4 regions of the Gracilibacillus saliphilus genome follow, and region 1 is predicted to be linked to each of the others. Evidence: riboswitches for the same ligand, from Rfam matches in the RefSeq annotation. Region 1 holds a riboswitch; each other region holds the start of a gene.
The links. Region 1 has a riboswitch for S-adenosylmethionine ahead of GHT08_RS12895 (methionine biosynthesis PLP-dependent protein). Riboswitches for the same ligand answer to the same signal wherever they lie in the genome.

Region 1 (5,986 bases):
TAGAGATAGGAGTGGTCTTACTTAATCCTGCATTTTTTAATTTCTCACAGATAATCGGAAATTTCTTTATTCCCATATAAAAACACAAAGTATCAGCTCCATTGGCAATATGCTGCCATTGTTCATCTGTTTTCGCCTCTGGATTGGAACCATTAATAAAACTCACTGATCCGCTGATGTGACGATGAGTGAGCGGAATACCAGCATATGCTGCAGCACTTATTCCAGAAGTGATTCCTGGTACCACTTCATATTCAATCTGATTTTCTTCAAGATGAATGGCTTCTTCTCCACCTCTGCCGAAAATAAAAGGATCTCCACCTTTTAATCTGGTTACAACTTTTCCATTAGAGGCATAATAAATAAGTTGTTCATTTATTTTTTCTTGAATCAACCCATGCTTGCGTGGTTCTTTGCCACAGAAAATCAATTCTGCTTGTTCTTTGGCATGATGTAGTAATGATAGGTTTACCAATCGATCATACAGGATGACATCAGCTTCTTGTATAGCACGTAACCCCTTTACGGTAATTAATTCTTCATCTCCTGGTCCTGCTCCCACTAAGTAAACTTTCCCCATGTTGATCCCATCCTTTTTTTGTATTAGCTTTTGTTGGTTTTTCTCGATATCTGACTAAAATATAAGTAGCAATAATGGCTAATGCTAACAGTATCACTTGATCAAAACTTTGATGAACCATCATTTCTGTTAAGCCAAAGGCAATCACTAATGATACTATTGGCGATGTAATCCATACTTTCGCTATTTGATGGATAATTTTTTGTTTCCAAACTTCTTTAAATTGTTTGCTGGCATTTATCCCGACTATCGCCGAAGTAGTTACCTGGGTCATCGGTATTGGAATACCTAACAAGGAGGCAACTACTACCAAACCTCCTGTTGCACCGGAAATCACAATACCATTTCCTAAAGTCAGTGAGGTAATCTTTTTGGCATTGGTTTCTAATACTCTGCCACCAAAAAAAATACTACCTAATGCTACAATGAGCGCCATCAAAGGTAAACCCATTTCCATAGAAGTAATCCCTGCACCTACTAACGGTCCTAATGCATTTGCTACGTTATTCATACCAGCAGCTATCGCTTCGATTATACCAGTTAACAGTAATAAAAAAGTTAAAAGCTTTACTGGTGGCCGATAATTTATTTTATTATTTATTTTTATTCTGATTTTTTCAAGACACAGTGTGATTAAAAAAGCCGCAACTGGTATAATGATCCAAAAAGCTATAATGAGTAATACCATTTGAAGATTCAGTTGTCGATAACTGAGGCCAACTCCAATGATAGCTCCCACTGTTACCTCGCTTGTGGATAACGGAATTCCAATATAATTCGTAATTAACAATGTAAAACCCGAAACAACTAAAATAATACAAGCAATTCTTACATCTAAAATTTCTTCGGAGATGATACCTTTTCCAAGCGTATTCGTAACATGCTGACCTCCAAGTATAGCACCCGTAACGGCACCTGCCCCCGCGATGATTAACGCATACTTACGTTGCTTGATTACTTTAGTACCGTACGTAATACTCATGCTAGCTGCTGAACCGCTCGCCCCAATATTAAAGGCAAATAGACAAGCAGCTAATATCGCGATGATTGCTAACATCTCAGATCCCAACTTTCACCACTACAATAAAGTGGAATTTTTTTAGTGTAAATATCCTATCCCAATAGGAAAACTTGGATTATAAATATAGAAAACTCCTACTTGACGATAAAGTAGGAGTTTTCCTCTTATCTGCCAAGTAATACCTGCTGGAAGTAGCACAGTGCTTTTTAGCCTGTTGCTGAGAATTCGCCGGGCCAGTTCCCTCCTTCTCTCTTGATAAGATCATATGTTATTTTCATTTTTTTCCACTGTTGATAATGTACATACTATAATCCATTCTTTCATAATTGTCAATAGATTCCATATAAATATTTTTTAAGATTTACCTTGTAATTATTTCCTTAGTATTGTATGATGTTTGTATTATATTTCCATAAATACAATATCTTATCGAGAGAGGTCTAGGGACTGGCCCGATGACACCTCAGCAACCAGCAATGCAATTGTATGGTGCTAAATCCAGACGGTATATTACCAAAGATAAGAGAATGCAACCTTAATCAAGGAGGTCTTCTACTTATCGAAGACCTCTTTTTTTATTTTAGAAAGGATGGAGCAAAATGAACAATATCGAAACTACTCTTGCGCAATTAGGTAATCGGAAAGATCCGCGTACTGGTGCAGTAGAAGCACCTATTTATCTATCAACTGCATACCAACACCCATCACTTGGACAGTCAACTGGTTATGATTACACGCGAACAGCAAATCCTACACGGGAAATTGTAGAAGATGCGATTGCAACATTAGAAAAAGGTGCAAAAGGTTACGCCTGTTCGTCAGGTATGGCTGCCATCCAACTAGTCTTCTCCTTATTCAAGCAAGATGATGAAATAATTGTAACCGAAGATATTTATGGTGGAAGTTATCGATTGTTTCAGCATTTTCAAGAATCTTATAACATCAGACCAGTATATGCAGATGTAGAAGAAATGGAGCAGTATATTAGCCCAAGAACGAAAGCTATTTTCATAGAAACACCAACTAACCCGCTTTTAATGGAAATTAATATCGAGAAATTAGCTACATTGGCAAAGAAGCATCAATTACTCTTTATTGTTGACAACACCTTTTACACGCCCTATTTACAACAGCCCTTAACACAAGGGGCAGATATTGTGATTCATTCCGCTACTAAATATTTAGGTGGACATAATGATGTACTCGCCGGATTAGTCGTAGTAAAGGATGTTACATTAGGCGATCAATTAACCTATCTCCACAATGCCATTGGTGCCATACTTTCACCACTGGATACAATGCTTTTAATAAGAGGAATGAAAACATTGTCACTTCGTTTGGAGAAGCAACAACAAAACGCCAGACAATTGGTTGCATTTTTAAAAGAACTATCCTTAGTCGAGGAAGTTCTATACCCTGGTAAAGGGGCTATGATTAGTTTTCGAGTACAGCATAAATCGTTGGTTTCTCCGTTTCTAGAAAAATTAAAAATTATATCATTTGCAGAAAGTTTAGGAGGAGTAGAAAGCTTTATTACCTACCCAGCAACTCAAACCCACGCAGATATTCCAAAAGAAGAACGGGAGAGACGGGGAATTAGTGATACATTACTTCGATTTTCTGTTGGGATTGAAGCTGTGGAAGATTTGAAACAAGACATCCAACAAGCATTAGGAGGGAAATAAGATGGGATATTCAAAAGAAACTACACTTGCACATGGAGGGAATCAGCAAGGCTATCATGAAAAACATACAGGTGCGGTTAACCCGCCAATTTATGTATCATCCACTTATCATCAGCAACAATTAAATGAATTTGGTGATTATGATTATAGTCGTTCAGGTAACCCTACACGTGACCAATTAGAAGCTGCGATTGCCAAATTAGAGAATGGGACAGCAGGGTTTGCTTTTTCATCTGGTATGGCCGCGATATCGTCAGCATTCATGCTGTTACAAGCTGGTGATCATATCGTCATTACGAAAGATGTTTACGGCGGTACTTTTCGTTTTGTTACGCAATTATTAACGCAATTTTCGATAGAACATACTTTTGTTGATATGACAAATCCAGCAGAAATAGAAGCAGCCATTCAGTCAAATACAAAGGTTATTTACGTGGAAACCCCAGCAAACCCGTTATTACAAATTACCGATATTAGTAAAGTAGTTCAACTTGCAAAGAAATACAAATGTTTAACGTATTTAGACAATACCTTTATGACCCCTCTGCACCAACAACCACTGGATCTAGGTGTTGATATCGTCTTACATAGCGCTACTAAATTTTTATCTGGTCACAGTGATATTGTTGCCGGTTTAGCAGTTACCAAAAATGAAGAACTGGCCGTTAAACTGAAGTTTGTCCAAAACACCTATGGTGCGATTCTTGGTGCAAAAGATTGCTATCAATTATTGCAAGGTATGAAAACGTTGGAACCGAGATTTTCCAGAAGTGTAGCATCAGCAATAAAGTTAGCTGAATATTTCGATTCACATGATGAAATTGAACATGTCTATTATCCAGGTTTACAACATCATCCCGGTTCTTCCATTCATGCCAAACAGTCTTCTAGCCCAGGTGCCGTATTATCTTTTGTAATAAAGGATCATGTCGATGCCAAAAGTTTTGTAGAACAATTATCTATTCCTGTGTTTGCAGTTAGCCTTGGTGCAGTCGAGTCAATTTTATCTCACCCGGCTACCATGTCCCATGCTGCAATGCCAGCGGAAGAAAGAGAAGCTAGAGGTATTAGTGAACGACTATTCCGTTTATCTGTAGGGATTGAAAATGTAGAAGATCTTATCGCAGACTTTAAACATGCTTTAACAGTGAAAGCAGGGGTATTCTAATTGATCATCCTCTACTCCATTCATGTTTAATTGATTCGATGTAGTTATCTACTGCAAAGTAATGAAGAGTTTGTTGAGTGGACATTTAGAGCGTTATTTGACGCAATAACACCCTTTTTTTGGTGTTAACGGACATTTAAAATTAACACTAATTTCGATGAATAGCGGAATAGATGTCCTCAGGGCTTAAAAAACGTCACATTTGTCACATATAACGGAACAAATGTCCACTCAGCACCTGATTACTGAAAGGTGATCTATGTCCAGATGTTTCGTAGATTTTGTTATATGGTAATGCTTATACCTTTTAGTTCAATGAAAAAAAGATGTCCTTAAACCCTGATTTACTCTATTTGCTTACTTGTTGTCAATCTATTAACCTATCAGAAGCCGAATCGCTCCCAAAGCAGCAAATGTTAATACTAATATTTGAAATACTTTTTGCGGCATGATTTTGATAATTCTTACTCCTATCCAAGCTCCAATCAGTATAGCAGGAATAAGCCATAAATTGAATGCTATTGACTCGACTGTAATAATGCCTAAAGAAATATAGAATGGCACCTTGATAACATTCACAAATAAGAAAAACCAGGCACCTGTGCCGACAAATTCTCGCTTTGGTAATCCTTTGACTAGTAAATATATTGCCATTACTCCGCCAGCAGCATTACCAATCATTGTAGCAAATCCTGCTAAAACACCCATACTAAAAGTAAAAATTTTTGATTTTGGTAAAAGTTTTACGAAGCGTTCTCCTAATTTCTCTCTACTAATATGTAATAAAATGAGTGCTAATATTAAGGTACCAATCATTGGTTTTAACTGTTCACTTGTGACAATATCTAACACTAGGTATCCAAGTACAATCCCTACTAATACCCAAGGTACTAAGGAAAACAAATAACGCCAAACAACATTTCTACGATAATAAATTACAGCAAATAAATCACCGACGATTAGTAAAGGTAATAATATACCTACAGATTCACGAGCTGGGAAGATCATCATAAAAATAGTAACCACCAAAATTCCCATACTCGCTACTCCAGCTTTGGCAAAACCTATTAATAAAGCCGAAAATATGATAATTACCCATTCTAATATAGTTAACTCAAATATGATAAACACCTCATTCTATGTTTACGTTGAAGTGAGCATTTAAAAAAACTCAATGACCATTAGCGAATCTTATTAGAAAAATCCTTCCATCTTAAATAACGATAGTCTGTTTCATTAGCTTTAGCAGCCTTTTGTTTTAAATCATCCATGTCATCATAAACCGTAACAATTCTCCCTTGAAAGGCTTGTAATTGATCGTCTATCATTTTTTCTACCCAACTAGGAGCACAATCAGGTGAAACATCAATATTATCTTCAAAAAGCTTTTCAACATTGGCTAAATATTTCTTTCCCTCTTTACTTGTTCGCTGATATTTTGTCATGTCCGTATCGTTTAAACCTGGATCAAGTGCATAAACTTCAACATTGGTTTCTTGTAATTCCTCTGCTAGATTTTCCGTAAACCTCGC
Region 2 (5,983 bases), on a different contig from region 1:
TACCATTTCTAGGTGTATTAGGTATCAACTTAGATTGGTTTAACGAAGATTTTATTAGTGGCTTAGAGGTATTGCTATTTGCTATTGCTGCATTTGCTATTAACGCTTATACCATTTATAAGAACCATTACAGTGGTAAGATAGCACAGCGACAAAATGCAGAATTGAAATCTAAAGGTTTAAAATAAGGAGGATAAATAATGGTTAAAATACAAGATTTACGCGGTAAAACCATGGGAGGTAACTCTAAACGCTCTAAAATCAAAAACATAGCACGTCACCACAGCGCAACAGATGTAGGTGACGTGTTTTCTTTTCAACGTCACTGGAAAAGTAAAGGTTGGGTAACAGGCGGTTATCATGAGATTATCTTACGTGATGGCACTGTACAACTCAACTATGATCCAAATGTAGTCACAAACGGTATCTATGGACACAATAACACCACGTATCATATCTGCGTGGTTGGTAATGGTAATTTTACACCAGCACAAGAAAAAGCATTTGATGAACGTGCTAAATACAACATGAAACGATTCAATCTATCTGTAAATGATGTGAATGGTCATAATGAATTTAGTGGAACAAATACCGCGTGCCCTGGTATTGATATGAAGAAAGTAAGGGCAAGACTAAAAGGATATAAAGTCGAAACACCAAAATCAAAAGTTAAATCAGAAACAACAACAAAAGGTACTATTGCATATATCCAAAAGACGTTAAATGACCGTTATGGATTGAAAATAGCAGTAGATAATATCTTTGGTCCTAATACCAAAAAAGCACTTGTAAAAGGATATCAAAGAGAATTAAACAAACAATTCAAACGAGGTCTTGCAGTAGATGGAATATGGGGTCCTAAAACAAAAAGCGCATCTGTTAATATCGAAAGAGGTGCAGAAGGTAATTTAACGTGGATCTTACAATCTATTCTCACATGCAAGCGATATGACACGTTAGGTGTAGATGGTATCTTTGGCAAGAATACAGAAAGTGCAGTAAGAGCATTTCAACGTGATAACGGTCTTGGTGTAGATGGAATAGCAGGACCGAACACATTTGAACAATTATTTTCTTAAGTAAGTCGTAAATACAATATAATTTATGTAGTTAAAGGGGCAGCGTGGAAAACTGCCCCTAAAAAGAAAAAACCACCCCATCACATCTACTGATATCCAAAGTGGAACTAAGGACTTCAATGTAATCAAGTGGTTTCCTCTAGCCGAAGACGGCCGTTTTATGTACTCTCCCGTCTTTGTTGCAAAATCGAATCCTCGAGACATTCTCATTTGCACACGTGATAACGCTGACGGGGAACGTTCCTTTCACGTACCTATATTATACCACACAAAAGAAAAAAACGCCACATAAAATGGCGGTGTCTAACCTTATACTTGTGTTTTTATTATAGCATAAAATAGTATTTTTAAAAGCTATGTTAGAAAAATGTTAGAATTCTTTGTTTTCCAAGTGAAAATACCAAGAAGAAAAAACGCTCAAAATCATTGGTATGACTAGTTTTATAGAGAACGCGCCCGGAGGGATTCGAACCCCCGACACATGGTACCGGAAACCATTGCTCTATCCCCTGAGCTACGGGCGCATAAAGTGAGACTACTATCAGTACAAGATTCACCCCATGATAAAAGGCGACAAGAATAATTATAGCGAATCACTCGTATAATTTCAATAGATATATCAAACTTTGATTATTTGATTCTGGAGGTTTAAATCGTTACAGTTAAGGGTAGGATGAAGTTAGAAAATCAAATCGTTTGACCTTTTTTGACCATTCCGTTAAGATAAAAATAGTTAGATTTCATGAATGAAAAAAGCAAGTGTTAAAAGGAGGAATTTTTCATGAACTTAATCCCTACAGTTATTGAACAAACAAACCGAGGCGAACGTGCATATGACATTTATTCACGCCTTTTAAAAGACCGAATTATTATGTTAGGTAGTGGCATTGATGATAATGTGGCAAACAGTGTTGTAGCTCAAATGCTATTTTTAACAGCTGAAGATCCAGATAAAGATATTTCCTTATACATCAACTCACCTGGTGGTTCGATTACAGCTGGTATGGCTATTTATGATACGATGCAGTTCATCCAACCGCATGTATCAACAATCTGTATTGGTATGGCAGCATCAATGGGTGCATTCCTTTTAGCTGCTGGTGAGCCTGGTAAACGATATGCATTACCAAATAGTGAAGTAATGATTCACCAACCACTAGGCGGTACACAAGGTCAAGCGTCTGACATTCAGATCCATGCAAACCGTATTATCGAAATGCGTAAAAAGCTAAACCAAATTCTAGCAGACCGTACTGGTCAACCTATTGAAGTAGTTGAAAAAGACACAGATCGTGACAACTTTATGTCAGCTGAAAAAGCTAAAGACTATGGTTTAATCGATAAAGTAATGGAAAAGAAGCCATCTGACTTAAACTAAAGAACCAAAAGCGACGGTAGTAACTCACCGTCGCTTTTTTTTTGCAGAAGGAGAAGTTGCCAGTAAGATCGAAAGGTTGCCAGTAAATACCCCGAAGTTGCCAGTAAAATCGAAAAGTTGCCAGTAAATGCCCCAAAGTTGCCAGTAAAATCAAAAAGTTGATAGTAAACGACCCAAAGTTGCCAGTAATAATGAAGAAGTTGTTAGTAAACAACAGTCACAGTCACATTTTTATTTGATATAATTTTCAGAAAACATATTGACATCATTTTGGCGCCATGCTAAAGTATTAAATAACGAAAGTGAAAAGCGAGTAAACAACTCGGAATTCTATACTTCTTATCGAGAGAGGTGGAGGGATCGGCCCTGTGAAGCCTCGGCAACCATTAAGTGAATCGTCCTTAATACAGGTGCCAATTCCACTAAGCGTATATGCTTAGAGAGATAAGAGAGCGAATATATTTATTCAGTCTCTCTATCTTTAGTATAGGGAGATTTTTTTACGTTAAAAAAGTATAAAATTTTAGCCGAGTGGTAGTTCGACGCAGTGAGAATTTTGAATGTACAAAGTTATAAGTAAAACTAAGGCTTTCGCCACTACTTGGTGATAAGCCAAGTTTTTCTTTAATGCTCAACTAAATAACATCACTCTTATCCAGAGAGGCGGAGGGACTGGCCCGATGACGCCCAGCAACCATTAAGTAACGGCTTAAAAGGTGCTAATTCCTGCAGGATATTTATCCTGAAAGATAAGGGGAAGACTACTGTTCTGTCAGTTAAAGCCTTCTTCTTATCGAAGAAGGCTTTTTTAATTTTCTGAATTTTAACTTGGGGAGGAAATAAATAATGACTAATTTTAAACGATCAACTTACGATCCGGAAACAATTCATCTGCATGGAGGGCAAGCACCTGATCCAACAACAGGGTCACGGGCAGTGCCGATCTATCAATCTACTTCTTACGTGTTCCACGACACAGAACATGCAGAAAGATTATTTGCACTTGATGAGCCGGGGAATATCTATTCGAGAATTGGTAATCCAACGGTAGATGTTTTTGAAAAAAGAATGGCACTACTAGAAGATGGGGTTGCGGCTGTTGCAACTGCTTCAGGGATGTCAGCTATTACTTTATCGATATTAAACTTAGCAAGTGCAGGAGATGAAATCGTCGCAGGGGTTAACCTTTACGGCGGAACGTACAATTTGTTCAATGTAACACTTCCGCGCTATGGCATCAACGTTAAATTCGTTGACCCAACAGATCCTGAAAACTTCAAAGAAGCTATTACGGATAAAACAAAAGCTGTGTACGGTGAAATCATCGGTAATCCAGGCTTACAAGTATTAGATGTTGAAAGAGTATCGGAGATCGCACATGATGCTGGTGTACCGTTAATTATCGATAATACTTTCGCAACACCATTTGGCTGTAAACCTATCACGTTAGGAGCAGACATTGTCGTACACTCTGCAACAAAATGGATTGGTGGCCATGGAACTTCAATCGGCGGCATTATTGTTGATGGTGGACGTTTTAACTGGAATTCTGAAAAATATCCAGCATTTACGGAGCCGGATCCAAGCTATAATGGTATCCGTTATGCAGTAGATTTCGGAACACTAGCATTTATAACAAAAGTACGTGTGCAATTACTTAGAGACTTTGGTGCCGCACTAAGTCCATTTAATGCTTTCCAATTGCTACAAGGACTAGAGACATTGCATATTCGTGTGGAAAGACATAACCAAAACGCACAAGAGCTTGCAGAATACTTAGAGAATAATGAAGCAGTGGAATGGGTTAGATATCCAGGACTTGAAAGTCACCCGTCTCATGAGTTAGCAAAAAGAATTTTAAATAATGGATTTGGTTCGATTATTGTATTTGGTATCAAAGGCGGGCGCGATGCAGGACGTGATTTAATCAACAATGTTGCACTGTGGTCACATGTTGCAAACGTGGGTGATGCTAAATCACTGATTATTCATCCGGCTTCTACCACACACCAACAACTAACAACAGAAGAACTTGAAAAAACGGGTGTTTCGGAAGAGTTAGTTCGTTTATCTGTAGGAATTGAATCCGTGCGAGATATCAAAAATGATTTAGATCAAGCATTAGTAAAGGCAACAGGAATTGGTGAAGAGAAAGAAAAACAAATTGTTGTTAACGATGAAGGTATTATTAAATGGGCATTAAATTCTCCATACGAACGATACATTGAAAATGGTGAAGAAGTAACGCGCCAAAAAACATTAGCTATTGTAGGTCTCAGTGGAAAAGAAGCAAGACCAAGTTACCGTCTGGCAAGAAAAATGCAAAGACTAGGTTACAAAATCATTCCGGTCAACCCGAGAGAAACAGAAATTCTTGGTGAGAAAGCTTATCCAGACTTAAAAAGTGTACCGGTTGAAATCGACATTGTACAAGTATTCCGTAGTCCAGAAGCAGCAGTAGAGATTGCTAAAGAAGCAATAGAAGTAAATCCCAAAGTATTCTGGCTTCAAGAAGGGGTTGTCTCTCCAAAGGCAGAAGAAGTAGCGCTCGAAGGTGGCTTGCAAGTTGTTCATAACCGTTGCACATATAAAGAGGCACAACGTTTAAGAGGAACGATTTCAACATATGCATGTGAAATTTAAGAAAAAATATCTGGGGGATATCTATCATGAAAAGAGTACCATTAATTGATTTAAGAAGTTTTCTTGCAATTGCAGCATTTGGAATTATTATTATTTTGGCAGTTGGCTGTTCATCAGACAGCCAAGCGGACGAAGGAAAACCAACTGAAATTCGTTTAGACTATGCTTATTATTCACCTACAAGTCTTGTATTAAAAGAATTTGGCTGGGCAGAAGATGCATTCGGCGAAGAAGATATTGATGTAAAGTGGGAACTAAGTCAAGGGAGTAACAAGGCAATCGAATTTTTAAACAGTGACAGTGTTGACTTTGGATCAACAGCAGGTGCAGCAGCACTTATCGCCAAATCAAATGACGTACCATTGGAAAATGTGTATATCTATTCCCAGCCTGAGTGGACAGCATTAGTTACTAATGAAGATTTAGGTATTGAAAAAATTGAAGATTTACAAGGGAAAAAGGTAGCAGCAACGCTTGGAACAGATCCATATATTTTCTTAGTTAGAGCACTTGACTCGGTGGGTATGTCTATCGATGATATTGAACTTGTGAATTTACAGCATGCTGATGGTGGAAATGCATTATCTAACGGAGATGTTGATGCTTGGGCAGGCCTTGACCCGCATATGGCAAAACATGAATTAGAATCAGGAGCAGAACTTTTTTATAGAGATATTAATCTAAATACGTACGGTTTCTTAAATGTTCGTGAAGAGTTTGCAGAGAACTATCCAGAATATGTTGAAGAAGTAATTGAACTATATGAAAGAGCACGTGAGTGGGTATTAGAAAATCCAGAAGAAGCAGCAGAATTATTGGCGGAAGAAGCTGATATTAGTATAGATGTTGCGAAAATTCAGTTAGTAGAAAGAACTGATTTGTC
Region 3 (5,986 bases), on a different contig from region 1:
GGTACATCCAATATGGATCAACCTGAAAATATGAATATGCTTATTGATGGAAATCAAGTGCCCACAAGTTATCAGGCAATAGAACATGAAGCATACTTCGCATTTGAAGTGAGCGGAATTAATACCTATTTCCAAAATGGTGTAACTATTGGTGATGAGATCATTCATATATTTGATGATTGGATGGCACAATGGGAGACGATTACAGTACCGATAGATCCTAACTATTTAGAAATCGGGGAAAACACGATTACAATACGTGCCGGAAACAAAGCTACACCATGGGAAGGTGACCCGGGTGAGAATCGTGATGACTATAATTTACGCAATGTACGTCTCGTATTGGCTGATGGTACGATTCTAACAGATCCTAATCATCCAGATCCTGAAAATGTGTTAGACATGGGTGATGATGGTACACACCGGATTGCGGAGGGTTTTACATTTACTATTACGGAAGATCATGCACAATCTATTGCCTATGAATGGAATACAACAGAAGTAACAGATGGTGAGCACACAGTAAAAGTAACTGATTCAAAAGAGACCATTCAAGAACAAGTACTCGTAGATAACACACCTCCAAATATTGAAGCTACAGTTGCAAATAAAGAAACATACAAAGGTATCTTTATAATAGATGCAGAGATTGAGGATGGCGTAGCTGGCGTGGATAGTTATCAAGCAAAACTTGATGGAGAGGAGATAGATTTGCCTTTTGAAACTTCATCAGGTGAGCTTGCGAATGGGGAGCATACGTTAAGCATTACGGCTACAGATCAAATTGGTAACAAAGGTACAGAAGAGATTACTTTTTATACAGTTGAAGAGAATCCAGAGGTACCGGAAAATCTATCAAACGTTCAAGACGGTGATCCAACTTTAAAGGTCCGTGTTAATGATCCGATGGGAGACAAGATGGATGTTGGTTTCTATCAAGGGTTCCAGTATAAACCTTCTGATACAGATGCCGTGGTATCTTATCAAGGTTCTTCCGCTGTGGAACCACCAAACACAAATGAAATAGATGGCTCAACATTGCTAGAAGAACAGGACATTTCACTAGTAGCTGAAAAAGATGGTGAGTATTTGGTACATGATGCAACAACAGAATTTCCATATCACCGTTTTGACGTAACACTTGATGATACAGTCGATGAGAATGATTTGGTTGAATTAGAATGGCACGGTAATTCTTTAGAAGGTAGAAAAGTAACGATGTATGCATGGAATGTGGAGTCTACTAAGTGGGACATCGTTGATTATGAAATTGCCGGTGAAGAGGATTTTACTCTGAAAGGCGATGTCGAAGTTGCATTATATAGTAATGATCATCAAATTCAGGTAATGATTCAAGATGAAATACCTGCTAATCGGGATGAATATGACTATACGTTTGTTTGGATGTCAGATACTCAATATTATTCTGAGAGCTATCCCCACATTTTTGAGCGTCAAACGGAATGGATTAAAGAGCAGCAAGAAGAAATGAAGATTGAATATGTTTTTCATAGTGGAGATTTAGTAGATGAAGCAGATCAACAATACCAATGGGAATACGCAGATGAATATATGAGAACATTAGATGATGCAGCAATACCATACGGTGTTTTAGCTGGAAACCACGACGTATTACAAAAAACAGAAGACTATACTGAGTATTATAATTATTTCGGAGAAGATCGTTTTAAAGATAAGCCTTATTATGGTGGTTCATATCAAAATAACCGTGGTCACTATGACTTAATTTCTGTTGATGGCAACGACTATATTATGCTTTATTTAGGTTGGGGTATTGATGATGAAGGTATTGCATGGCTGAATGAAGTATTAAGTCGACATCCAGATCGTACAGCGATCTTAACGTTCCATGAGTATTTGCAGGCCACAGGGACACGTCATCCATTAGGTGAAAAGCTATATCAAGAAGTAGTACTTCCAAATGAAAATGTTGTAGCAGTTTTAGCTGGTCATTATCATGAAGCACAAACATTAGTAGATGAAATCGATGATGATGGGGATGGCAATCCTGATCGTACTGTATATCAGATGCTAGCAAACTATCAAGCCGGACCTGAAGGTGGGCAAGGCTATATGCGTTTGTTACATTTTGATACAGATAATAATCAAATATATGTGAACACATATTCACCATATATGGATGATTATAATTATTATGATACGGATGAATACCCAAATAAGGATGAATTCACTATTGATTTAGATTTAACAGCTAAAGAAAAGCGAGTTGCGACGGACAGTTTTGTAGTGAATGTTTATACTGATAATGAAATAGGTAAGGTAGAAAATGTCGCGAGTGGAGATACTGCTGAAGTTACTTGGGTGGGCCTTACCGAAGGAGAACAGTATTTCTGGTATGCTACAGTGACTGATAACTATACAGGTGAGAGTCGCTCACCTATCTGGTCTTTTGTCAAAGGGGAAGATGATTCATCAGGTAATGACAAAGATAAGGACAAAGATAAGGATAAAGATAAGGATAAAGATAAGGATAAAGATAAGGACAAAGAGAACGATAAGGACAAGGATAAAAATAAACCTGAGAAGCATCCAGACTCTATTAATGACTCGGATTCTACTTCTGGTTTAGATAAAGACGACAACAATAATAATCAAAATTCTGAGATGAATAACGTACAAGAAGCAGAAGACCAAAGTAGTAAACAAGAGGATAAGAAGAGTGATAAACAATCACCAATAGCAAGTAATGATAACATTAATCTCCCAAATACAGCAACAAACATATTCCAAAATATAGCATTAAGTATCATCTTGCTGATCATTGGAACGATATTATATGTCAGAAATAGAAAACAATTAAATTAAAAGATTGAGAAGGCTAACTATATAAAGTCACTAGTTAGCCTCTTTTTCTTTGTTTCCCGAATGTTAGCTATAAATTTTATGTCCCAAAATGTAAGAAGTTAGCAATCTCATTTGTTTAAACAAGATTAACAATCGTGTTATACATTTTCAAAATTAGGGTTGTATTTTCCAACTGCATATTGTATGATGTATGTATGGTAAAAATTGCATATATTCTTATCCAGAGAGACGGAGGGATTTGGCCTTATGATGTCTCAGCAACCAGTCACTTTTGACACGGTGCTAATTCCAATAGATAAGAAGATTGACTTTCGTTCATGGTAAAGGCCTTCTTCTTAGAAGGCCTTTTTTTACTGGACAAGGAAGTATAAAATTTGCGCAGATGTCTAGCTCCGAGCGCCTGAGAAACTAGGCGACTTCACAAATCGCCTTACGATAAGTCACTATCGGTTCGCTTTTCTCAGTGATTCCTTTATCTCAGTTGATTAGCTCCAGCCGCTACGTTTCTAAGCGGGCGCTCTGCGCTCTTCTTACTGGGTAAGATATGCTGACCAAATTCATTTTCATTCTAAGGAGAGGTAGTATGACAACAAAAACAGTAACAGCACCATTTCGAGCAGATCATGTGGGGAGCTTATTACGCCCGGATAATTTACTGAAAGCGAGAAAGGATTTTGAGGAAGGTAATATTACAAGTGCACAGTTACGTGATGTGGAAAACAAAGAAATAGCTCATATCATTGATAAGCAGGTTGAAGTAGGATTGAGTCTTGTTTCAGATGGTGAATTCCGCCGTCGTTTCTGGCATACCGACTTTTTAGAGCATTTAAATGGCATTGAAGGATATGTACCTGAAGTAGGATATATATTTCATGGAAATGAAGAAACAGAACGATATAATATTCGAAATACAGGTAAAATCTCATTTAATCCTGATCATCTATTTATCCAAGATTTTAAAGAGTTTAATGCATTAGTAGATGGTCGAGCGGTGGCAAAACAAACCATTCCAAGTCCTAATCAGCTTTTTAATGTAGGAATTCGTGATGTAAGTATTTATCCAGATATTGAGGATTATGCCAAAGATGTCATTCAAGCTTACCGTGATGCAGTTAAAGCTTTTTATAATGCTGGTGTGCGTTATTTACAGTTTGATGACGTTTATATAGCAGGATTGTCTTCACCTGACATTCCATTTAATGATGGTGAGTTTTCACGAGAATTTTTAATTGATCTGGCATTAAGAGTGGTCAATGGCGTGTTAGAAGATAAACCAAGTGATCTTGTTGTCACTACCCATTTATGCCGAGGAAACTATCGTTCCAATTGGGCTTTTGAAGGAAGCTATGATTTAATTGCTCCAACCCTATTAGCTAAGGAAAAAGTAGACGGTTTCTTCCTTGAATATGATGATGAACGCTCAGGTGGATTCAAACCGTTGGAACATATCCCAAATGATGGCACACGTGTGGTGCTAGGATTAATTACATCAAAGAATGGAGAGTTGGAAGACAAAGAACAAATAAAAGCACGAGTGGAAGAAGCTGCAAAATACGTACCACTTGAGCAATTATGTTTAAGTCCACAATGTGGATTTGCATCTACTCACCATGGAAACAAACTAACTGAACAAGACCAATGGAACAAACTCCAACACATTGTACAGATTACAAAAGAAATCTGGGGTTAATGGATTATCTCTTCATATCGGTTGAATTCAATTGAATTAGGTAAGCAATCACAAAGAACAGAACCTTTGTTGCATGAATGGCAATGAAGGTTCTTTTTTCTGTAACAGGTTATTGAGGTTTATGTAACAAAAAATGGATAAAAAGAGAGATGTTCAAATGTCAAGTTTACTGAGGTAAACTATGTCGACTACAAACTTACATTTCTATCCATTTATGTTAAAATGACAATACATTATCTGTATAAAAGAGGTTGTTAGATGAGGCGTGGTCGCATGTTTTTATTGATATTTATGCTAGTTATTGTTTTGAGTGGCGGGGTGAAAATATATTATGATACAAATTTATTCAAGGTTGAAAAGTTGGAGATAGCTACTTCAAAGTTGGATAAGGATCAATCTTTTACTATGTTGCAATTTACGGATTTACATAATAAACAGTTCGGTGACAATAATAAGAAATTATTAGATGAAATAGAACAAGTAGATGCGGATGTTATCGTTATTACAGGTGATTTAATTGACAGGAAAACGAATGATTTACAGTTTGTCTTGGACTTTGCGGACAAATTAACCATGATTAATTCCAATGTCTATTTTGTAACTGGTAACCATGAATGGGAAAATCCGTTGAGAGAATCATTTATTCAAGGCCTTGCCGACAAGGGAGTTCATCTACTAGATAATCAAAACCGCGTCATTAAACTGGAAGGGGGTTCTTTTCAGTTGGTAGGTGTAGGCGATCCATCAACCAATCATGATGATATGGAACCTGCTATGTTAGGGTTGAATAAGGAGGATGTGACGATCCTGTTATCACACGCTCCTGATTTATCACGTTCAAAATATCCAGAGGCGATTGATTTAGTATTAAGTGGTCATACCCATGGAGGTCAAATACGCTTACCTATAATTGGAGCAGTTGTTGCTCCGGGGCAAGGTTTTTTTCCGAAATATGATCAAGGATTATTTGATTTAAATAAACGTCAACAATTATACATCGATAGTGGTCTTGGTACGAGTGTAATAGATGTGAGAATGTTTAATCAGAGTCAGATGACACTGATTACAGTAAAGGGTGTCGGTAATTGAAACGATTAATGTTGTTCGTTGTTATTGCTTGTCTTGCGATGGCAGTGATCGAATTATATATTGCTCCTAAATATTTAGTTAAATCGATATGTAAGCTGTTGCTTTTCTTGTTCATTCCATACTTATATATTCGATTTGTTGCCCATTTATCGTTTAAAGATTTATTTTCTTCTAAAATGAAATATATGAAATTACCAATTATTCTTGCAAGCGGTGTATCGATCATTATTTTATCGTTGTATTGGATCATTGGCAGTTTTTTTGATTTTTCGAATGTGACTGTTATGTTGGAAGATACCATGGCAGTTGATAAAAATAACTTCCTTTTTGTTGCGATCTATATTGCACTCGTTAATTCGC
Region 4 (5,986 bases), on a different contig from region 1:
CTTAGAACAAAAAAAATAACTTCCATAATTATTGTATCAAATGGCTTAACATCTCTCAACTATTTTCTGAATTATTTTTCTTCTTTAGATAACTTTCGATCTTTTCCATGTCGACTAGCTCCATATCGACAATCGTATCTTCATGTTTAATGACAGGGATCATGAGATGATAAGCTTCTAGCAGTACATCATCATTATAAATATTAAATTCTTCAATTTCAAACAAATAGTCTTGTTGCAACATTTCTAGCATCACTTTTGCTTGATCACAAAGGCTACAGTTTTCTTTACCATATAGTTTTAATTTCATCATTCCCACCCTTTAACTTGATTACAAACTCTCGACAAAATCTGCTGCATGAAACCTCTCTATGTCTCACTCTTCAAGTATCACGAAAAAACTAATGATTAGTTGGAACCCGACACTGAGTTTGTTGACCGGACACTAAGTACGTTATTTGTCAGAATAACGTACTTTTTTTGATGTTAACGGACATTGAATCCCTTATGCCAGGTCATTTCAGCTTATATGAGCACCATTTTGCTCAATAGCGGAATAGATGTCCGCAGGCAACCTAAAAACGGCGATTTTGTCATAAATAACCGAACAAATGTCCGCAATTAGCCCGTATTTCTAGTTTGGTGCTAATCGTCTATAAGCCTTTACCGATCATCATTTCACTTTATAGCTTTCATTCCTGTGTCGATCATTTCTTGAATCACATCTGCTGATTGGTGAAGTTGTTGTTGTTCTTTCTCTGTCAGTTCTAATTCTATTACTTCACGGATGCCATTTTCGTTTAGCAGTACTGGCACACCGAGATAGAGATCATTCAATCCGTATTGTCCCTCTAATTTTGCGGAAACAGTTAAAATGGCATTTTCGTTGTTTAAAATCGCTTTTGTTAGGCGGACCAATCCTAGACCAATACCGTAATAGGTTGCTCCTTTTCGTTCAATAATATGATAAGCTGCATCTCGAACGTTCTCAAATATCTCTGTCATAGCTGGATTTTGATAAAAGTTATCGATTCCTGCATATTGACTTAAAGGTACACCACCTATTTGTACATGACTCCAGACCGGCAGTTCCGAATCACCGTGCTCACCAATGATATAGGCATGTACATTACGTGGATCGACTTCAAAGTGTTCTCCTAATAAATAACGGAAACGCGCAGTATCCAGGATCGTTCCAGAACCAATGACGCGCTCCTTCGGCAAGCCTGAAATTTCTCTTGTCAAATGTGTTAATATATCCACCGGATTGGTCGCAACAACAAAGATGCCTTGGAAGTCAACATCCATGACTTTTTCGACAATACCTTTAAATATTTTTGCATTCTTCGTCACAAGATCCAACCTGGTTTCACCCGGTTTTTGATTGGCACCTGCTGTAATGACAACTAAATCTGCGTTATGGCACTCTTGATAATCTCCTGCTTTGATACGCATCGGATTTCCAAATGCCATCCCATGATTTAAGTCACGAGCTTCTCCCTCTGCTTTCGCTTGATTCAAATCAATCAGGACTAATTCATTGACAACACCTTGATTTAATAGCGCATAAGCATAACTAGTACCGACTAAGCCTGTTCCAATAATGACTACTTTTCTTAATTTTGTTTTGCGTATTGCCACAAAAAACCATTCCTTCCATCAAAAAATGGGATATAGTTATACTATATCCCATTTTTACTACTTATGAAACAATGATATCTGAAAATTATGTGAATAGTTGAGCAATAACTTCTTCTGCACCTAAAACCCCTGATGTCGATAATCCGTAAATATAACTCTTTCGGATCGAAATAGCATCAGCACCTTGTTGTAAATAGCGGTTTAATTCATCTTTCGACTTCACTTCTGCTTCAACGACAACGGTTAATCTTTCGCTTGCAATAATATTAATCTGTTCCAGCAAATCCAAATTAGATTCATTAATATTGGACAGGATAATCCCATCAACTTGTTGTTCCAGACTTGAACGAACATCATCTAATGACAAGTCTCCATAAACAAAGATCGGTAATGTTGTAAATTGTTTTATATATTGAATCTCTTCCCAATTAATATAGCGTTTTTGATATTCTTGTGCCACTTGTTCTGCTAGTGGGCTTTGATTCGCATAATTTTTCTTAGCAAAAATTGGATCAACAACAAAGTTGGTAGTTCCTTTCACTAGTTGATCTGCTTTTAAATGAATTTCATCTTTAGATATAGACAAAATAATTGCCTGATAACCGGCTAGTTCAGCACGCTGAATAAAATGTTTGGTAAGTTCTAAATCTTGAAAAATATGAGCTTGGAACCATAGCTCACTACCTGGAACAGCATCACTAATTTCTTCAATGCTATAGGATGAATGACTGCTAACAATAAAAGGAACACCTTGCTTACTGGCAGCTTTTGCAGTTGCTAATTCTCCATCTTCGTGAAAATAAGTCTGCGCACCTACTGCACCTAATAATAGTGGAGAGATTTTTAGTTTGGACGGTGAAGTGTTATTAAGTATAAATGATGTAGCATTTGCTTTCTTGGATGTTATTTGATCTAAATATAATTTAGCTGTTTCGGATAATTGCTTTTCAGCTACTTCCTCTAGACTAGCTACAAAATTTCCCTTTACATTTGTTTTTACCATGTTATATGCCTCCTATTAATTTAGGGAAACAAAAAAGCCCTCTTGATAAACAAGAGAGACTAAAGCTATTATCTCCCTCTTATTTTTCAAACTAAAGTTTGCAGGATTTAGCACCTTTTAAGCATGGATTGCTTAAGGTTGCCGGGTTTCATCGGGCCAGTCCCTCCACCTCTCTTCATAAGAGTATCTATATGTTTTAGTTTTTCATTTTATTAGCTCTTTCGATTTCTAATGCTTTTAATTGCCTTCTTAAAATCTTTCCACTGATTTTGGTTTTTGGTAATTCTTCCATTACTTCAATTTCTCTAGGTGCAGCATGTGCTGAAAGATTTTTTCTCACATATAATCGAATGTCTTCCAGTAATTGATCTGATGGTTGATATCCTACTCTTAACGTAATAAAGGCTTTGACCAATTCTCCACGTAATTCATCCGGTTTACCTATTACACCAGCTTCTTCTACTGCAGGATGTTCAATTAATTTGCTTTCCACTTCAAACGGACCGATACGCTCACCGGCAGAGTTGATCATGTCATCGTTACGACCTTGGAAAAAGACATATCCTTCTTCATCTTGTAAAGCGAGGTCTCCAGAGATATACCAGCCCTCATATTGAAAATAAGATTTAAACTTGTCTTTGTTTCCCCAAATCTCTTTCATTAGTCCTGGCCAAGGCGTACGAACTGCTAGTTGACCTACTTCACCTCGAGGCAACTCCTTACCTTCTTCATCTAAGATACCTACCTGCACACCAGGAAAAGGTCTGCCCATTGAACCTGGTTTGATTTTTTCAGCTGGAAGGTTGACAATTAAGTGTCCACCAGTCTCTGTCATCCACCAAGTATCGTGAATGCGGACATTTAAGCTCTTCCATGCCCATTGGATTACTTCAGGGTTTAGAGGCTCACCAACACTTAATACATGTCGTACAGATGATAAATCAAATTGTTTATAGAGGTCCCCTTTTGACAGAAGCATACGGAAAGCTGTCGGTGCACTATACCAAATCGTTACTCCTAATTCTTCAATTAAAGAATACCAATTCTCAGCACTGAAGCGTCCACCTTGGATCACAACGGTTGCTCTGTTCAATAGTGGTGCAAACAAGCCATATACACTGCCTGTCACCCAGCCTGGATGAGACGTACACCAATAAACATCATCATCTTTAATATCTAGTACCCATTTTCCTGTCACGATATGATGTTGTGCTGCACGATGGGCATGTAGTACGCCTTTTGGTTTACCAGTAGAACCACTAGTATAATGAATAATTAAACCATCCTCCCAGTCAACCCATTCCACATACTGATCACCGTCAACAGGTTGTAACGGTTCTTTCTCGATATCCTCTACAAAAAGAATCGACTCTAGTGAAGGAATATCGTCTTTCGGTACACGTTTAACTAACTCCTGATCAGTAATTAGTAAAGTACCAGCACAATCATTGATACGGTCTCTAACCGCTTCTTCCATAAATGCTTCAAACAAAGGACCAGCGATAGCCCCTACTTTAATAGCTGCTAAGATCGCGATATAGCATTCAGGTGTTTTAGGGAGAAATACAAAAACACGATCCCCTTTCGTTACCCCATATTCTTTTAAAATGCGAGCATAATGGTCAGTTTGATCCTTTACTTCTTTAAACGTATACGATTGCTTTTCGTCCTCATTCATATAATGGAGAGCAATTTTATCACCATATCCCTCGGCTACATGACGATCAATTGTTTCATATGCTGCATTAATTTTCCCAGTCTTCGCAGCAGATAATAAATCTTTTGCATCTGACCAATCAAAATTTTCTCTTATTTCGCCATAGTTGCTTAGGTTATATTCTCCTTTAATAGTTGCGATATGTGTTGTTGCCTGCTGTGTCATTTGATGTTCCCCCTTGAAGACCGGTTACTGTTTGTTCAAGTCTAAAGATTCTAAAATTTCTGATTTTAAATGTGCTAACTCTTCACTTCCACGATCCCTTGGTCGCTCTTGTTCTATCATAATCTCTTTCTCTACCTCTCCTGGTTGCCCTCTTAAAATAACAACACGGTCACATAGATAAGTTGCTTCATCTATATCGTGTGTTACTAATACAATAGTAGATTGATATTTTTTCCAAACATCTAATAATAAATCTTGTAATTGCATTTTTGTGAAAGCATCTAATGCACTAAACGGTTCATCCAAAAGGAGAATTTCTGGCGATGTCACCAGTGCTCTCGCAATGGCTACACGTTGTGCCATACCTCCTGATAACTCACGAGGATAAAGCTTTTCTTTTCCCCTTAAACCTACACTTTCTAAATACTCAATAGCTCTATTTTCCTTATCTTTACGGCTACCTGTCAATCCGAATGTTACATTATCTAACACATTTAACCATGGTAGCAGTCTCGGCTCTTGGAAAATAAAGCCTGTTGTATCATGAATTTCTTTTGATACGGTTCCGTTAATTTCAATTTCACCATCATATTCAGGATCCAGCCCTGATATTGCCCTTAGTAAGGTACTTTTCCCACATCCACTAGTTCCAAGCAAACCGATAATTTCTCCCGGTTTCACTTCTAAGTTAACATTTTGTACGGCAGTAGTACCATTAAACGTACGGCTTACATCTCTTAATGCTAGACTCATATTAAATACTCCTTCCTATTTCTCTAAACGATCCTGCCAGTGCAAGGAACGATCTTCTACTAGCTTTAAAATCCAGTCGGTGATTTTACCGATAATCGCAAATAGAATAATACTTGCCAAAATAGTTTCAGGGCTTGACATATTCTGACCAAAGACAAGTAAAAATCCTAATCCTTGACTTGCGCCCATCAGTTCTGCTGCCACTACAAACATCCAACCAAGCCCTAAGCCACTACGCATCCCCACTAAAAAGGACGGTAAAGAAGCTGGCAAAATAATTCGCTTCACCAATTGTAAAGTATTTAATCCGTACATTTTTCCTACTTCAATTAATTTACGGTCTACGCCTAATATGCCGCTAACAATATTTAAATAGACAGGGAAAAATACCCCAACTGCAATCATTGTAACTTTTGATGTTTCACCAATCCCCATCCATAAAATAAACAATGGCACCCATGCTAGCGATGGGATCGAGCGAAACGCCTGAATCATCGGATCAAAAAGCTGTTCTGCCTTTTTATAAAAACCGACAAATGACCCGAGAACAATCGCAGCAACTGTTCCGATAACAAATCCAACAAGTACGCGATAAGTCGTAATCCAAACATGTCCCCATAGCGATCCATCCTGTGCCATACTTATAATTTTTTCCACTATGGTACTCGGTGCTGGAAGTTGATTAGAAGGGACAACACCAACACGAC

Region 2: it holds a riboswitch for S-adenosylmethionine, as region 1 does, so the genes downstream of both, GHT08_RS01525 (PLP-dependent aspartate aminotransferase family protein) here and GHT08_RS12895 (methionine biosynthesis PLP-dependent protein) in region 1, are expected to answer to the same signal.
Region 3: it holds a riboswitch for S-adenosylmethionine, as region 1 does, so the genes downstream of both, GHT08_RS09755 (5-methyltetrahydropteroyltriglutamate--homocysteine S-methyltransferase) here and GHT08_RS12895 (methionine biosynthesis PLP-dependent protein) in region 1, are expected to answer to the same signal.
Region 4: it holds a riboswitch for S-adenosylmethionine, as region 1 does, so the genes downstream of both, GHT08_RS01550 (alpha-hydroxy-acid oxidizing protein) here and GHT08_RS12895 (methionine biosynthesis PLP-dependent protein) in region 1, are expected to answer to the same signal.

What each region holds. Positions count from the first base shown of each region.
Region 1 is NZ_WJEB01000019.1:11,285-17,270, forward strand. Features, by position in the region: gene cobA (uroporphyrinogen-III C-methyltransferase) at 1-580, opposite strand, end outside; gene GHT08_RS12890 (inorganic phosphate transporter) at 540-1,637, opposite strand; SAM riboswitch class I at 1,763-1,863, opposite strand; SAM riboswitch class I at 2,025-2,127, shown strand; gene GHT08_RS12895 (methionine biosynthesis PLP-dependent protein) at 2,201-3,286, shown strand; gene GHT08_RS12900 (aminotransferase class V-fold PLP-dependent enzyme) at 3,288-4,454, shown strand; gene GHT08_RS12905 (sulfite exporter TauE/SafE family protein) at 4,830-5,585, opposite strand; gene GHT08_RS12910 (SDR family NAD(P)-dependent oxidoreductase) at 5,636-5,986, opposite strand, start outside.
Region 2 is NZ_WJEB01000001.1:320,768-326,750, forward strand. Features, by position in the region: gene GHT08_RS01505 (hypothetical protein) at 1-188, shown strand, start outside; gene GHT08_RS01510 (peptidoglycan recognition protein family protein) at 201-1,079, shown strand; tRNA gene GHT08_RS01515 (tRNA-Arg) at 1,531-1,603, opposite strand; gene clpP (ATP-dependent Clp endopeptidase proteolytic subunit ClpP) at 1,861-2,457, shown strand; SAM riboswitch class I at 2,794-2,908, shown strand; SAM riboswitch class I at 3,106-3,213, shown strand; gene GHT08_RS01525 (PLP-dependent aspartate aminotransferase family protein) at 3,304-5,100, shown strand; gene GHT08_RS01530 (aliphatic sulfonate ABC transporter substrate-binding protein) at 5,127-5,983, shown strand, end outside.
Region 3 is NZ_WJEB01000008.1:129,497-135,482, reverse strand. Features, by position in the region: gene GHT08_RS09760 (lamin tail domain-containing metallophosphoesterase family protein) at 1-2,847, shown strand, start outside; SAM riboswitch class I at 3,061-3,149, shown strand; gene GHT08_RS09755 (5-methyltetrahydropteroyltriglutamate--homocysteine S-methyltransferase) at 3,431-4,537, shown strand; gene GHT08_RS09750 (metallophosphoesterase) at 4,796-5,626, shown strand; gene GHT08_RS09745 (CPBP family intramembrane glutamic endopeptidase) at 5,623-5,986, shown strand, end outside.
Region 4 is NZ_WJEB01000001.1:327,128-333,113, reverse strand. Features, by position in the region: gene GHT08_RS01560 (glutaredoxin family protein) at 56-310, opposite strand; gene GHT08_RS01555 (L-lactate dehydrogenase) at 679-1,635, opposite strand; gene GHT08_RS01550 (alpha-hydroxy-acid oxidizing protein) at 1,727-2,644, opposite strand; SAM riboswitch class I at 2,721-2,828, opposite strand; gene acsA (acetate--CoA ligase) at 2,841-4,526, opposite strand; gene GHT08_RS01540 (ABC transporter ATP-binding protein) at 4,551-5,279, opposite strand; gene GHT08_RS01535 (ABC transporter permease) at 5,295-5,986, opposite strand, start outside.